Flocculibacter collagenilyticus: one gene and its partner. The protein of the gene in region 2 interacts with the protein of the main gene of each other region in a pairwise test. Links are inferred from orthologs where the notes say so. Each region holds a gene or a part of one and is shown on either strand. Other genes may lie near its edges. The genes, in order: gyrB and gyrA.

Region 1 (9,703 bases), 1.9 Mb from region 2 along the record:
AATTAGCCAAGCATGGCACACTGTTCCTTGACGAAATTGCGAATATCCCACTTTCGCAACAAGCAAAGTTATTGCGGGTGTTAGAGTCAGGTCAATACGAAGCCTTAGGCTCCAGTCAAACTCAACAAATGCACGCTCGTATTATTAGCGCCACCAACGGCGATCTTAAAAAACTCATCGTTAACGAAGCGTTTCGTGAAGATTTGTATTATCGTCTGAACACCCTTGAATTTCGTGTACCGTCTTTACAAGAAAGACAAGCAGATATTGTTCCACTCGCTGAATATTTTATTGATATTTATACGCAAAAATACCAAAAACCCGCGCTTTCACTAAACACGCAAGCTAAACAAAATTTAACTGGTTACCATTGGCCGGGTAATATTCGAGAGTTAAGCCACTTGATGGAGCGAGCAGTTTTACTGGCTAAAGGCAGTGAAATAACAGAGCAATACTTGCCACTTTCAAGTTCACCTGCCAGCAACAGCCAAGATTCTATTAGCATGATGACATTAGAACAGGCAGAAAAAGCACTTATTAAAAAAGCACTGAACAATACTGATAATAATATGACTCACGCTGCAAAATTACTTGGGCTTACTAAATCCTCCTTATATCGCCGTTTAGAAAAGTATGACGACATTCAAAGGTAAAAACCTTGAACGCTTTATTACCTTATGGCTTAGCCTATTCGCCATGCTATTTTTATTGCTGAATTATGTTCTACTGTCGCAATTAGCGTTGTTAACGTGGCAAATCGTGCTGATTACCTCAAGTTTAACCATTGCTTGCATCTATGCGATTAAGGTGTTTCGTGCCAACGTCATGTGCAGTTTCCGTCGCGCATTGCTACACCTTGAGGCCGTACGTCAAGAAGACTACAAGCAGTATGCAAAAGCGGAATTTCCCACTGGCATTGTTGGCAAGTTTCATCATCAACTTCGGAACTTGAGTGAAGACCTTGCGGAGAAAAAGAAGCGCTACGATCAGCACGCGTTCTTGGTATATCAGCTTATTGACCAACTAGATACCCCAGTATTGGTTTTCAACCAGAAAGATCAGCTCACCTACGCTAACGGTGCGTTTAGCCACCTTTACGAAGGCCAACATTGGCAAATGTTTCGTCACGTCTCCTCAAATATGCTTGGGCTAGTTAAAGATGAAGGAGGCTGGCAATTACAATCGCAAGAGCAACAAAAGAAACAGCAGTGGCAAATTAGCCAAAGCAGCTTTATTGATGCGGGAATAGCGCATCAATTATTAGTGTTTACTAATATTGAGTCGGCCGTTAGAACTAGTCAGGTAAAAGCTTGGCAACAAATGATCAGCGTGATGGGTCATGAAATCCGCAACTCCCTTACTCCCGTTTCTAGTATTGCAGAAAGTTTAGCGGAACGTGCGACTAATCACAGAGACAAAGATGCACTAGGCCTTATCTCTGAGCGCTGTTTGCACCTGCAGGACTTTATTAATCGCTACGCATCATTAACGAAAGGCATCCATTTACACTACCAGCACATAATCACAGAGCAACTGGCTGGCCGGTTAAAAGGACTGTTTAACCAACAAAACCTAACCATCTTATTAAAGGCCAAACTCATTTGGGCAGATCAATCCCTTTTAGAGCAGGTACTTATCAACCTGATCAAAAATGCTTACGAAGCAGGTGCCAAAACGGTGAGCCTAGAATTTAGTGAAGATAAACACAAAAGCTGTATGAAAGTGGTTGATGATGGCCATGGTTTTGCCAATCCAGAAAATGCCTTTGTTCCCTTATTTTCTACCAAGCAAGATGGCCAAGGAATTGGACTGAGCTTTTGTCGCAATATTATTGAACAACATCAAGGTCATATCCGCTTAGAAAATAATCATGGCAATGGGGTGACTGTCCAGATCACACTACCATTGAAAATCATCAAGATTCAATAGCAAGGATGTTAGAACGTGGTGACTGAATAACGTGTCCGATATCGGACGGTAACAGTCCGATATCGGTAAATCGAATCGAAAGCGCGCTATTATTTTTAAGTAAACACAACTAATACACCCTGCATAGCAATGAACCAATGCAACATCTCTAACTATCCAATCACCCTGAATCCCTTTATTTATAAGCCATGTTGTACGTTAATCGCACAAACAAAGAAACATTAGCGGTTAAGCATTCAACGCTGGCACGTTATTAGCAATTCACTCCTGAGATACACCCACAGCAATTGAAGTTACTGCTAGGTGAAAGGCAATTGAGCCTCACGAACTTAGATAAACTGAACGATTAGAGTGAAAGCGCGCCAATACTGTAAATGAAGCGGGTTTACATTACGCACTGCAAACAGAAACAGGAATAATAAGATGAACCATATCATGTATCAACTCAAGCAGGCTTGGGCTGGGTTAAGTGAAAAAAAGGGATTCATGGTGGCAGTCGTTACCACTTTAGGTATCACTTTAGGCGCTTTATTGTGTATTCTAACCTTGGCTTACATACTGATTGCTAAACCTTTACCTTACCCCGATCAGCAAGATTTATATCAGGTTAACTTTACCTTGTTTAATGATAAGGACGAGGAAGTTGCCAGCTCTCATACCTACCCTGGCGTAGTGCATCTGTTTGACAAGCAAACCCTATTTAGCCAATCAGCACTGGTAAAATATGAAGAAAACGTGCTGATTTCTCATCCTTTACAGCCCATGGTAAACACCACCTTTATCACGCCCGATTGGTTTGTGCTCGTAGACGGTAAAATGGCAATGGGACGCACATTTGAGCAATCCGAAAGCAAAGACAGCTTCAACCCAGTGGCAATATTGAGTTATGAAGCCTGGCAAACACAATATCATGGTGATCCCAACATATTAACGCAGTCGGTCACCTTTAACGATACCAGTTACCGCATTGTTGGTGTAATGGATAAATCGTTCATCGAGCCGCAAATTTATCAGCAAGGTATTAATTCTGATGTATTTTTACCTTGGGACTATAACTCCACTGCTGAAAGATTACGTTCAGCTTGGGGCATGATTGATGGCGCATTATTCTTTGTTGGCAAATTAAACAGCGAGATGAGCCAAACTCAAGTAGAACAGTCACTGACCACTTTGATAAATAGCACATGGCAGGAAAATGTTCAGTCTATGGCATTTTTCAATGGGTGGTCTTCAAAGATGGGCTTATTATCATTTCAAGAAGCGATATTAGGCGATAGCCAAGGCACCGTGCTATTGCTGTTAGTTGGTGTAATAGGCTTGGTCTTAGTGGCTTGCGCCAATATCACTAACCTATTTATGTCTCGTACTGCAGAGCAGCAACACCAATTAGCCATCCATGCAGCAATAGGAGCTAGTAAAAAGCACCTATTCCAAACTTTGTTTGCCCAGTCTGGTTTACTGGTTTTTATCTCATCTGTCGTGGCGCTGATAATCGCTAATGCAGGCTTCTGGGTATTACAACAATATCTAGCTGAGCGCTTACCTCGGGTTGATGAGTTAGCAATCAACGCTTTCACGTTAAGCGCAGCTTTACTTATTGCTCTTTGTTTAGGTTTATTCTTTGCTCGCCTAAGTGCCAGCATGATTAACTACCGCGCCTTGAATACGATTTTACAGTCTAGCGGAAAAGGGACTGGTGTGCAGGTTTCAAGAAAAGTACGTCGTTTCCTTATCACATCTCAGGTTGCCATTGTAACCGTGCTAATTTTCGTCAATATGGGGTTGTTGAAAGACTCATTGAAAGCCATTAACCAACCACTGGGGTTTAATACTGAAAACATCACATCGCTTGAACTGTCGCTTAATGCCGCTGATGAGGTTACCAATGAAGAGAAAAAGACCATGGTATTGGCACTCAAAGAAAAGTTATTGGAACTGCCTCAAGTTGAAGCTGTCTCTCTAGGTGCTACACCCTTTGATGATGCCGCAGTGGCTGGCCAGAATATTGACTCTACTGATGAGCGTTTCGTGGTTAAAACTAAATCGGTTGACGGTAAGTACTTTGATTTAATCAATCAACCGCTTATTGAAGGTGATTTATTTAGCGAAGCCGATCTTAAAGACGGCAATAACCTGCTGATCATCAATGACGTTTATGCCAAAGAAATAGCACCACAAGGGAGCGCAATCGGCAGCAAAATCAGATTTACCAGAAACCTTACCTTAACCGTTAGCGGTATAGTAAAAGGCGTATACATGCCCACCGAAAGTGACGTTCCTATGCGCGCATTTAGGCTAACCACTGAAGCCGATACGCGCTACATGATCAAACTTAAACCAAACCAAAGCTTATCGCGCGAACAAGTAATTAGCCTAACGCAACAAGTAAACAATCAGCTAGTGATTAAACAAATGAATACCCTGAATGAACTGCGCGATCAACGATTATTTACCCAATACACCACCGCCATTACTAGCGCTGTATTAGCCATGTTAAGTTTCTTTCTGGCTACTATTGGCTTATATGGCGTTATTAGTTATGCCACTCAAATGCGCAAGCTCGAATTAGGTACACGCCTTGCCATTGGTGCCAAGCGTGCAGACATCACCCATCTGATTATAAAAAATAATGCTGGTGCCGTAGCGATAGGTATCGTTGTGAGTATGTTTGTAATATTGGCTTTGTATCTTGGTTTTTCTGAGGATTTAGCCAGTTACGTGAACATTCAACTGGTTTCACTCTTTGGGGTAACACTGGTGTTGATTAGTGTGATGGCGTTAGTTGCCTGTTACTGGCCGCTACGTTCAATTATCAATGCCCGCCCTATCGACTCTTTAAAAGGTAGTCAGTAGTCATCGTGAAATCGTCAGGAGTACTTAATGGATATAGTTAAGAAAAAGCCACAACATAAGCTGTTCGCTAACTATAAGCTTCAACTTATCATTGTGGTTTCGACAGCACTAGTGCTGATGCTGATTTGGGCTATCAAAATGGCTGGCGCAGTTTCAGTATCGCGCGATGATATTTTAATAGAGCGTGTTGTAATGGGGGATCTTGAAGTCAAAACGGAAGGCTTTGGCGTACTCAGTTCAAATAAACAGTTACTGCTTACTACATTGACTCAAGCTACCGTGAAAGAGATTGTGCTCAAGCCTGGCGCAAACGTCACCGTTGATAGTGTTATTGTTCGCCTCGAAAACCCTGAGCTGATCCAAGAAATGGAAAATGCACAGCAAGAGTTAGCTCAAGCACAAGCGAATTTACGCCAATTAATGCTCAACAATAAGCGTGAAACACTTAATGAAACGGCCAGTCTAGAAGAAATCATAGCGCTGTTTGAAACGGCATCACTGAATCGTCAAGCTGAAGAAAAGTTAGTTGAAAAAGGCATTGTGTCGCAGCTCGCGTACCAAGAGTCTGTACTAGAAGAGCGCCAGCTAACAAAACGTATCAGCATCCTTCAGCAACGCATTGCGCAATTAAAACTTGTTCATGCAGAGTCGGTAAATATTCAACAAGAAGTTGTTAAGCAAAGGCAAGGTCAGCTGAATATTGCTCAGTCACGCTTACAAGCACTTGAAGTAAAAGCGGGGTTTAATGGCGTATTACAGAGGTTATCTGTAGAGCTTGGACAAAGTCTTGCCTCAGGTCAGGAAGTAGCTTTAATCGGCAGTGTTACTGATCTCATCGCGCTCGTTAGAGTACCGCAAAGCCAAATACATCACATTGAAGTAGGACAAAGCGCTATTATCAACACCCGGCAGGACAAAATTACTGGCACAGTCGCCCGTATCAACCCTATGGTAGAAGATAACACGGTAGAGGTAGAGATCACCCTGCCCGCCAATCTTCCAACCAGTGCCAGACCACAATTAACCGTAGACGCAACCATTATTGCTGACACATTAAAAGCAGTGTATTACATCAAGCGCCCAGCTAATGCTCAGCCTTTTAGTGAAATCGCTCTCTATCGCCTAAACAGTGAAATATCTAAAGCCGAACTACGTACCCTAAAACTAGGTCGCGAAGCGGGTCGTTATATCGAAATTTTGACAGGTGCAGACGCGGATGATGTGTTTATCATTTCTGATTTACCAAACCAAAAAAACACCGCATTAGAGCTAACCGTAAAATCTTAAATTCAAAAATTTAACTAGCAGGAACCAGCATCATGAGCGAGATTAAAATTCAAATGAGAAACATTTCCAAAGTTTTTGAAACTGAGGATATGGAAACACACGCATTAAAAAACGTTAACCTAACCATTTCAGCGGGCGACTACGTGTCTATATCTGGCCCTTCAGGTTGTGGTAAGTCTACACTTTTATCACTGCTAGGCCTGCTTGATATGCCCTCAGGCGGAGACTACATAATTGAAGGTACTAATGTTGCTAATCTGTCACTTGATGATGCTGCTGAAATCAGAAATAGCAAAATTGGCTTTATATTTCAGTCATTTAATCTAATTGATGAAATCACCGTTTTTGACAATATTGCCCTGCCTTTGCGTTATAGCAACAAAAAGCTCAGTAACGCTGATATCGAGCAGCGTGTTAATAGATGTCTAGAAATGGTGAGTATGACTCACCGAAGCCAGCACAAACCGAACCAATTATCTGGTGGTCAGCAACAGCGTATTGCCATCGCACGAGCATTAGTCGCAGAGCCTGCTATCTTATTGGTCGATGAAGCAACGGGTAATCTAGACTCGAATACGGGTGACCAAATAATGGATGTACTCGACGAGCTAAATCAAAAAGGCACCACCATCTGCATGGTAACGCACGAGTCCCGCTACGCAGACAGAGCCACAACTCAGCTTAAACTATTAGATGGCGAAATACTGACTTCGCCATCACCAGCAGAGTCGAAAATCGCAGTTCATGCCTGTTAGTTTTTCTTACACTGAAATAAAAGGAATAAAAAAAGCACTGTTTAAAGTGCTTTTTTTATCGATACAAGAAACTATTTAAAGCTATAAAACTTCAAATATTCAGTAACTAAACGTCTAGATTAGCCACTTTTAATGCGTTATCTTCAATGAATGCACGTCTTGGTTCTACTTGATCGCCCATTAACGTTGAGAATAACTGATCTGCACCCACTGCATCTTCAATCGTTACTTTAAGCATACGACGGCTTTCAGGATCCATGGTTGTTTCCCATAGCTGTTCTGGGTTCATCTCGCCCAGTCCTTTATAACGTTGTATATACAAGCCACGCTTAGATTCTGCCATCAGCCACTCTAGTGCTTCTTTAAAGCTGCTAACGGCTTTAGTACGTTCGCCACGTTTAATGTAACCGCCTTCTTCAATTAGGTTATGGATTTCTTTACCTAATGTGCCAATATTTTCATAATCAGCTGAAGATAGGAAGTCATGATTAAATACATAAACATGATCAATACCATGTTGGCGCATCGTCACTTTTGGCATAAATAAATTACGCTCTGTATCTTCGTGAATACCGGCAGTATAAAGAGCACCATCAACCTCAATATCAACTAATGACTGAACAAATTCATTCGACCACTGTTCAATGGCTGCTTTATCTTTACAGTCTTCTAGTGTCATTGTAGAGGTATAAATGAGTCGCTCTAGCATGTGGTATGGGATTTTACGCGACAAGCGCTCTATCGTGGCAAATGTACTATGATAAAGCTTAACCATTTTCTCTAGCTGTTCGCCTGCAATTCCTGGCGCTTGATCATTTACATGTAGCGATGCGTTATCTAATGCTAATGTAGTTAGATACTCTGTTAGCGCTGGATCGTCTTTAATATAGCGCTCTTGTTTGCCTTTCTTCACTTTATAAAGTGGCGGCTGAGCAATATAAACATAACCACGCTCAATGATTTCAGGCATTTGACGATAGAAAAACGTCAATAGTAACGTACGAATGTGTGAACCATCCACGTCGGCATCGGTCATGATTACAATTGAATGATAGCGAGTTTTATCAGGATCATATTCATCACGCCCAATACCACACCCTAATGCGGTAATTAATGTTGCAACTTCTTGAGAAGATAGCATTTTATCAAAACGTGCTTTTTCAACATTCAGAATTTTACCCTTTAGTGGCAAAATTGCTTGGTTTTTACGGTTTCGTCCCTGCTTAGCAGAGCCGCCCGCTGAGTCACCCTCCACTATGTAAATTTCAGAAAGTGCAGGATCTTTTTCCTGACAATCCGCTAATTTACCTGGCAAACCTGCTAGGTCTAGTGCACCTTTACGTCGTGTCATCTCACGTGCTTTACGCGCTGCTTCACGCGCTCTTGCGGCATCAATAATTTTACCAATAACGTTCTTTGTATCTTGCGGATTTTCTAGTAAGAATTCGTTCAAGTACTCAGACATTGCACTTTCAACCGCAGATTTCACTTCTGATGATACTAGCTTGTCTTTGGTTTGAGATGAGAACTTTGGATCAGGTACTTTTACTGAAACAACCGCAGTTAACCCTTCACGCGCATCATCACCTGTTGCACTGGTTTTCTGTTTTTTATTGTAACCTTCTTTTTCCATGAAGGTATTTAGTGTACGTGTTAATGCCGCTCTAAAACCTGCTAAGTGAGTACCACCATCACGCTGTGGAATGTTATTAGTGAAGCAGAATATGTTCTCTTGGAATGAGTCATTCCATTGCATTGACACTTCAACAGAAATACCATCTTCTTCACGCTCAGACGTGAACGAGAATACTTTAGGGTGAATTGGCGTTTTATTCTGGTTTAAGTACTCAACAAATGCTTGAATACCACCTTCGTATTTGAAGTGGTCATTACGATCATCACGCTCATCTTGAAGCCTAATGCTAACACCAGAGTTTAAGAATGATAATTCGCGTAAGCGTTTTGCCAAGATATCGTAATGGAATTTAATGTCTGTAAACGTTTCAGGGCTTGGCCAAAAACGTAATTCAGTACCTGTGCTTTCTGTGTCACCAATCGCTTTTAATGGCTCATCTGGCACACCATGACGGTAAATTTGTTCATGGATTTTGCCTTCGCGACGGATCGTTAACTGTAACTTAGTCGATAAAGCATTTACTACTGAAACACCAACACCGTGCAAGCCACCGGATACTTTATACGAATTGTCGTCAAATTTACCACCTGCATGCAGAACCGTCATAATAACTTCTGCTGCTGACACACCTTCTTCTTCATGAATAGAGGTAGGAATACCACGCCCATCATCACGTACTGATACTGACTCATCGTTGTGAATGGTGATCACGATATCAGAACAATGCCCTGCTAACGCTTCATCAATCGAGTTATCTACGACCTCAAATACCATGTGGTGAAGACCAGTGCCATCATCAGTATCACCGATATACATTCCAGGTCTTTTTCTTACTGCATCTAAGCCCTTCAAAACTTTAATGCTGGAAGAATCGTAATTATTTTCAGACATATTATTTTTCCATTAACCACGTATTTGCCCATGTTCCACGTGAAACATTGCATTATTTACGCTAAATTTTGTTTGAATATCCGCAACCTGAGTTTGATCAATACAAGTGACAAATACTTGTGAAGCACTGTACTTCATTAAGTCTGCCAGCAAATTTTTATTATCATCATCAACTTCAGACGGTAAGTCATCAAACAGTAAAATTGTATCTCGTGCGGTGCACGAATAAATATACTTACTTTGTACAACCTTTAAGATGTACAACAATAACTTTAACTGCCCTCGCGATAAAGTATCTTGGATAGCTAAACCGCGTGATTGAATTTTCAAGTCGGCCTTATGAGGACCAGAC
Region 2 (4,034 bases):
ATATAGTCGTATAGTAAACGTGCTTTTTCGGCGTTAACTTGCTCAACTTCAGATACGCCACCTTGTTCAAGTAACCATTCGAACACGACGCCTGCTAAATACCATGAAAACGTTGGGGGCGTATTAAACATGCTATTGTTTTCGTATGCTAATTGATAATCTTGAATACACGGGATAGCCGTTTGTTTATTGCCGATGATGCTTTTACGTATAACAACTATTGATAAGCCAGAAGGACCTATATTTTTTTGAGCACCTGCGTAAATTACATCAAACTGATTCACGTCTATTTCTTTTGACAAAATATTTGATGACATGTCAGCAACGATCAGTTGATCGTTAAATGAAGGTACTTCATTTATCTCAATACCATCTACGGTTTCATTAGTACAATAATGAATGAACTTAGCGTTATTGTTTAGGTCCCACTGTGAAACTGGAGTAGTAGATAATTTACCATCTACTCGCTGAATAACATTACAGGCATGAGTTTGACAAAATTTCTGAGCTTCAATTTCTGCGGTTTTAGACCAGGTGCCACTCACAATGTAGTTGCCAATTTGGTCTGACGCGCTCGTTAAATTTAGCGGAACGGCAGAGAACTGACCTCTACCACCACCGTGCATAAATAGCACCGCGTATTCATCACTAATTCCCATCAATTTGCGTAAGTTTTCTTCTGCGCGCTCTGCCACAGATAAAAACGCAGGACTACGGTGGCTAACTTCCATAATTGAGCAGCCAAGGTTTTGCCAATTAATAAACTCTTTTTGTGCTTTTTCCATAACAGCAGCGGGTAACATCGCAGGTCCCGCACAGAAATTGTAAACTGACATTAATACTCCTCAAATAAATTTTATACTCAAAATTGAATTGCATGTATGAAGATATGTTTTGAATTATCGTGCATATTCAAAATTAGGTTGATTAAAACAAAAAACGAGCGGGATAAGCCGCTCGTTTTCTTAATAGTTTATAAACTACTCTTCGTTTGAACCATCGACGTTATTAGCGTCTTCAGGTCCATTTTCTGGATGCTGTTGCTGAGCTGATGTTTCTTCGCTACCTACTTCAGTTGCGTTTTCATCATCTTCATCAATTTGTTCATCAGAACATTGCATCTCATCGATTCTTTGTAAGCCAACTACATGTTCGTTTTCAGCAGTTCGAATTAGAATCACACCTTGTGTGTTTCTGCCTACTACTGACACTTCATGAACACGTGTACGTACTAATGTACCTTGGTCACTAATTAACATCATTTCATCATTATCTGTAACCTGAATAGCACCTACAACGTTACCATTTCTTTCAGATACTTTTATTGAAACAACGCCTTGAGTTGCACGGCTCTTGGCTGGGTATTCTTCTAGTGGTGTACGCTTACCGTAACCATTTTCAGTTACCGTAAGAATTTGTCCTTCATCATTTGGAATGATAAGTGACTTAACCGTATCACCTTCTTTAAGTTTAATACCTCTTACACCTGCGGCTGTTCTTCCCATTGGACGCAGAGCAAGCATCTCTTCACCTGTTTCAGGGTCGATTTTAACTTCACCTGTTTCAGAATCTCTTACTTTTTCGTTAAAACGAACAACTTTACCAAAAGCAGAGAATAGCATGATGTCGTTTTCACCATTTGTGATATCTGCACCAATAAGTTGATCATCATCACGAAGGTTAACAGCTATAATACCGTTCGCTCTTGGGCGAGAGTATGCAGTTAGTGGTGTTTTCTTAACGGTACCTTGCGCAGTTGCCATTAAGATGTATTTATTTTCTTCGTACTCTCTAACAGGAAGAATCGTGGTAATTTTCTCGCCTTCATCTAAAGGCAATAAATTAACGATAGGCTTGCCTCTTGCCGTACGCGTTGCCAGCGGTAATTGGTAAACTTTTAACCAATATAATTTACCAGCATTAGAGAAACATAAGATGGTGTCATGCGTATTAGCTACCAATAGTTTTTCGATGAAATCTTCGTCTTTCATCTTAGTTGCTGACTTACCTTTACCACCACGACGCTGAGCTTCATAGTCAGATAATGGCTGGTACTTACAGTAACCTTCATGTGATAGTGTTACGACAACATCTTCTTCAGAAATTAAGTCTTCAAGACTAATGTCGTGTGAAGCAGCTTGAATATCTGTTCTTCGCTCATCACCATATACTGTTTTCACTTCAACTAGTTCGTCACGAATAACTTCCATTAAACGGTCTGGACTAGCAAGAATGTGTAATAACTCAGCAATTAAATCTAATAGCTCTTTGTATTCGCCAATAATTTTTTCGTGTTCAAGACCAGTAAGTTTATGTAAACGTAAGTCTAAAATGGCTTGTGCTTGCTGTTCAGTTAAGAAATATAACCCGTCACGAATACCGAATTCTGGCTCTAACCACTCAGGACGTGAAGGATTATCTTCACCCGCACGCTCAATCATTGCTTGAACAGCACCTAAGTCCCAACCTTTAGCTGTTAATGCAATTTTTGCTTCAGCCGGTGTTGGTGATGTTTTAATAAGCTCAATAATAGGATCGATATTAGCAAGTGCGATCGCTAAACCTTCTAAGATATGTGCTCTGTCGCGGGCTTTTCTTAGGTCATATACAGTTCTACGTGTAACAACTTCGCGGCGGTGAGTAACAAATGCTTCAAGCATTTCTTTTAGATTGAATAGCTTAGGCTGGCCATCTGCTAAGGCAACTAAGTTCATGCCGAATACAGTTTGCATTTGTGTTTGCGCATATAAGTTGTTAAGAATAACTTCGCCAACTTCGCCGCGCTTCACTTCAATAACAATACGCATTCCGTCTTTATCAGACTCATCACGTAATGCACTGATGCCTTCAATCTTTTTATCTTTAACTAATTCTGCAATTTTTTCGATTAGACGCGCTTTGTTAACTTGATATGGTATTTCACTAACAACAATAGTTTCGCGGTTAGTTTTTTCGTTAACTTCTATTTCAGCGCTGGCGCGCATATAAACTTTACCACGACCCGTTTTATATGCGTCTTCAATGCCTTTTTTACCATTGATAATAGCAGCAGTTGGGAAGTCTGGACCTGGAATATATTCCATCAACTCATCAATTGTGATGTCTTGATTTTGAATTAACGCAAGGCAGCCATTAATCACTTCATTTAAATTATGAGGTGGGATGTTTGTTGCCATACCAACAGCAATACCAGAAGAGCCATTCACTAATAACGCTGGCACCTTAGTAGGTAACACTGCAGGAATATTTTCAGTTCCGTCATAGTTAGGAACAAAGTCGACAGTTTCTTTACCTAAATCTGCTAATAGTTCGTGCGCAATTTTAGCCATTCTGATTTCGGTATAACGCATTGCTGCCGCGGCATCGCCATCAACAGAACCAAAGTTACCTTGACCATCAACTAACATGTAACGAAGAGAGAAAGGTTGAGCCATACGAACAATGGTGTCGTAAACTGCGCTATCACCATGAGGGTGATATTTACCGATTACGTCACCAACAATACGTGCAGATTTTTTGTAAGGTTTGTTCCAGTCGTTGCTTAATTCGTTCATTGCAAATAGAACGCGGCGATGGACAGGTTTTAAGCCATCTCTAACGTCTGGTAAGGCACGACCAACGATTACGCTCATTGCATAATCTAGATACGAGTTTTTTAACTCATCTTCAATGTTGATCGGAAGAATTTCTTTTGCCAAATCTGTCATATAAAGAATATTCCCTGATACTCAATTTTACTACTATACAAGCGATGAAAAGGAGTCTCATCACTTAATAAGAAGATAATTATTATTTTAAATAAGACAGCAATTCTAACACAATATAACTACTGATCTAGTCTTTTATAGGCGCTAGAAATTTAAGCGCAAATATAAAATTTTAATGAGTTAATTCACTAAAAAAAGTAAGATAGCTAAAATTCTAATTTTTACAGTATATGTCATGACTCAAATAGAAAAACTTACCCACCCAAATGTAGATTTAACCGAAATTGCAAAATTTGAAAGTATCGCGTCGCGTTGGTGGGATTTAGA

What was found.
Region 1: the proteins of gyrA (region 2) and gyrB interact in binary tests that used the Escherichia coli proteins (3 or more experiments, as listed by UniProt). The link is inferred for Flocculibacter collagenilyticus from one-to-one orthologs.

What each region holds. Positions count from the first base shown.
Region 1 is NZ_CP059888.1:3,531-13,233, reverse strand. Bases 6,642-9,703 are described here. They hold gyrB (DNA topoisomerase (ATP-hydrolyzing) subunit B), read right to left. Parts: upstream 9,352-9,703; coding sequence 6,931-9,351; downstream 6,642-6,930. Other genes in these bases: recF (DNA replication/repair protein RecF), read right to left, coding at 9,364-9,703; HUU81_RS00025 (ABC transporter ATP-binding protein), read left to right, coding at 6,642-6,824. Also shown: HUU81_RS00045 (sigma-54-dependent transcriptional regulator), read left to right, coding at 1-653; HUU81_RS00040 (sensor histidine kinase), read left to right, coding at 634-1,929; HUU81_RS00035 (ABC transporter permease), read left to right, coding at 2,353-4,782; HUU81_RS00030 (HlyD family secretion protein), read left to right, coding at 4,810-6,069; more of HUU81_RS00025, read left to right, coding at 6,102-6,641. UniProt on the Escherichia coli protein: DNA gyrase negatively supercoils closed circular double-stranded DNA in an ATP-dependent manner to maintain chromosomes in an underwound state.
Region 2 is NZ_CP059888.1:1,939,000-1,943,033, forward strand. What follows is about bases 781-4,034. They hold gyrA (DNA topoisomerase (ATP-hydrolyzing) subunit A), read right to left. Parts: upstream 3,708-4,034; coding sequence 981-3,707; downstream 781-980. Other genes in these bases: serC (3-phosphoserine/phosphohydroxythreonine transaminase), read right to left, coding at 781-836; ubiG (bifunctional 2-polyprenyl-6-hydroxyphenol methylase/3-demethylubiquinol 3-O-methyltransferase UbiG), read left to right, coding at 3,943-4,034. Outside these bases: more of serC, read right to left, coding at 1-780. UniProt on the Escherichia coli protein: A type II topoisomerase that negatively supercoils closed circular double-stranded (ds) DNA in an ATP-dependent manner to maintain chromosomes in an underwound state.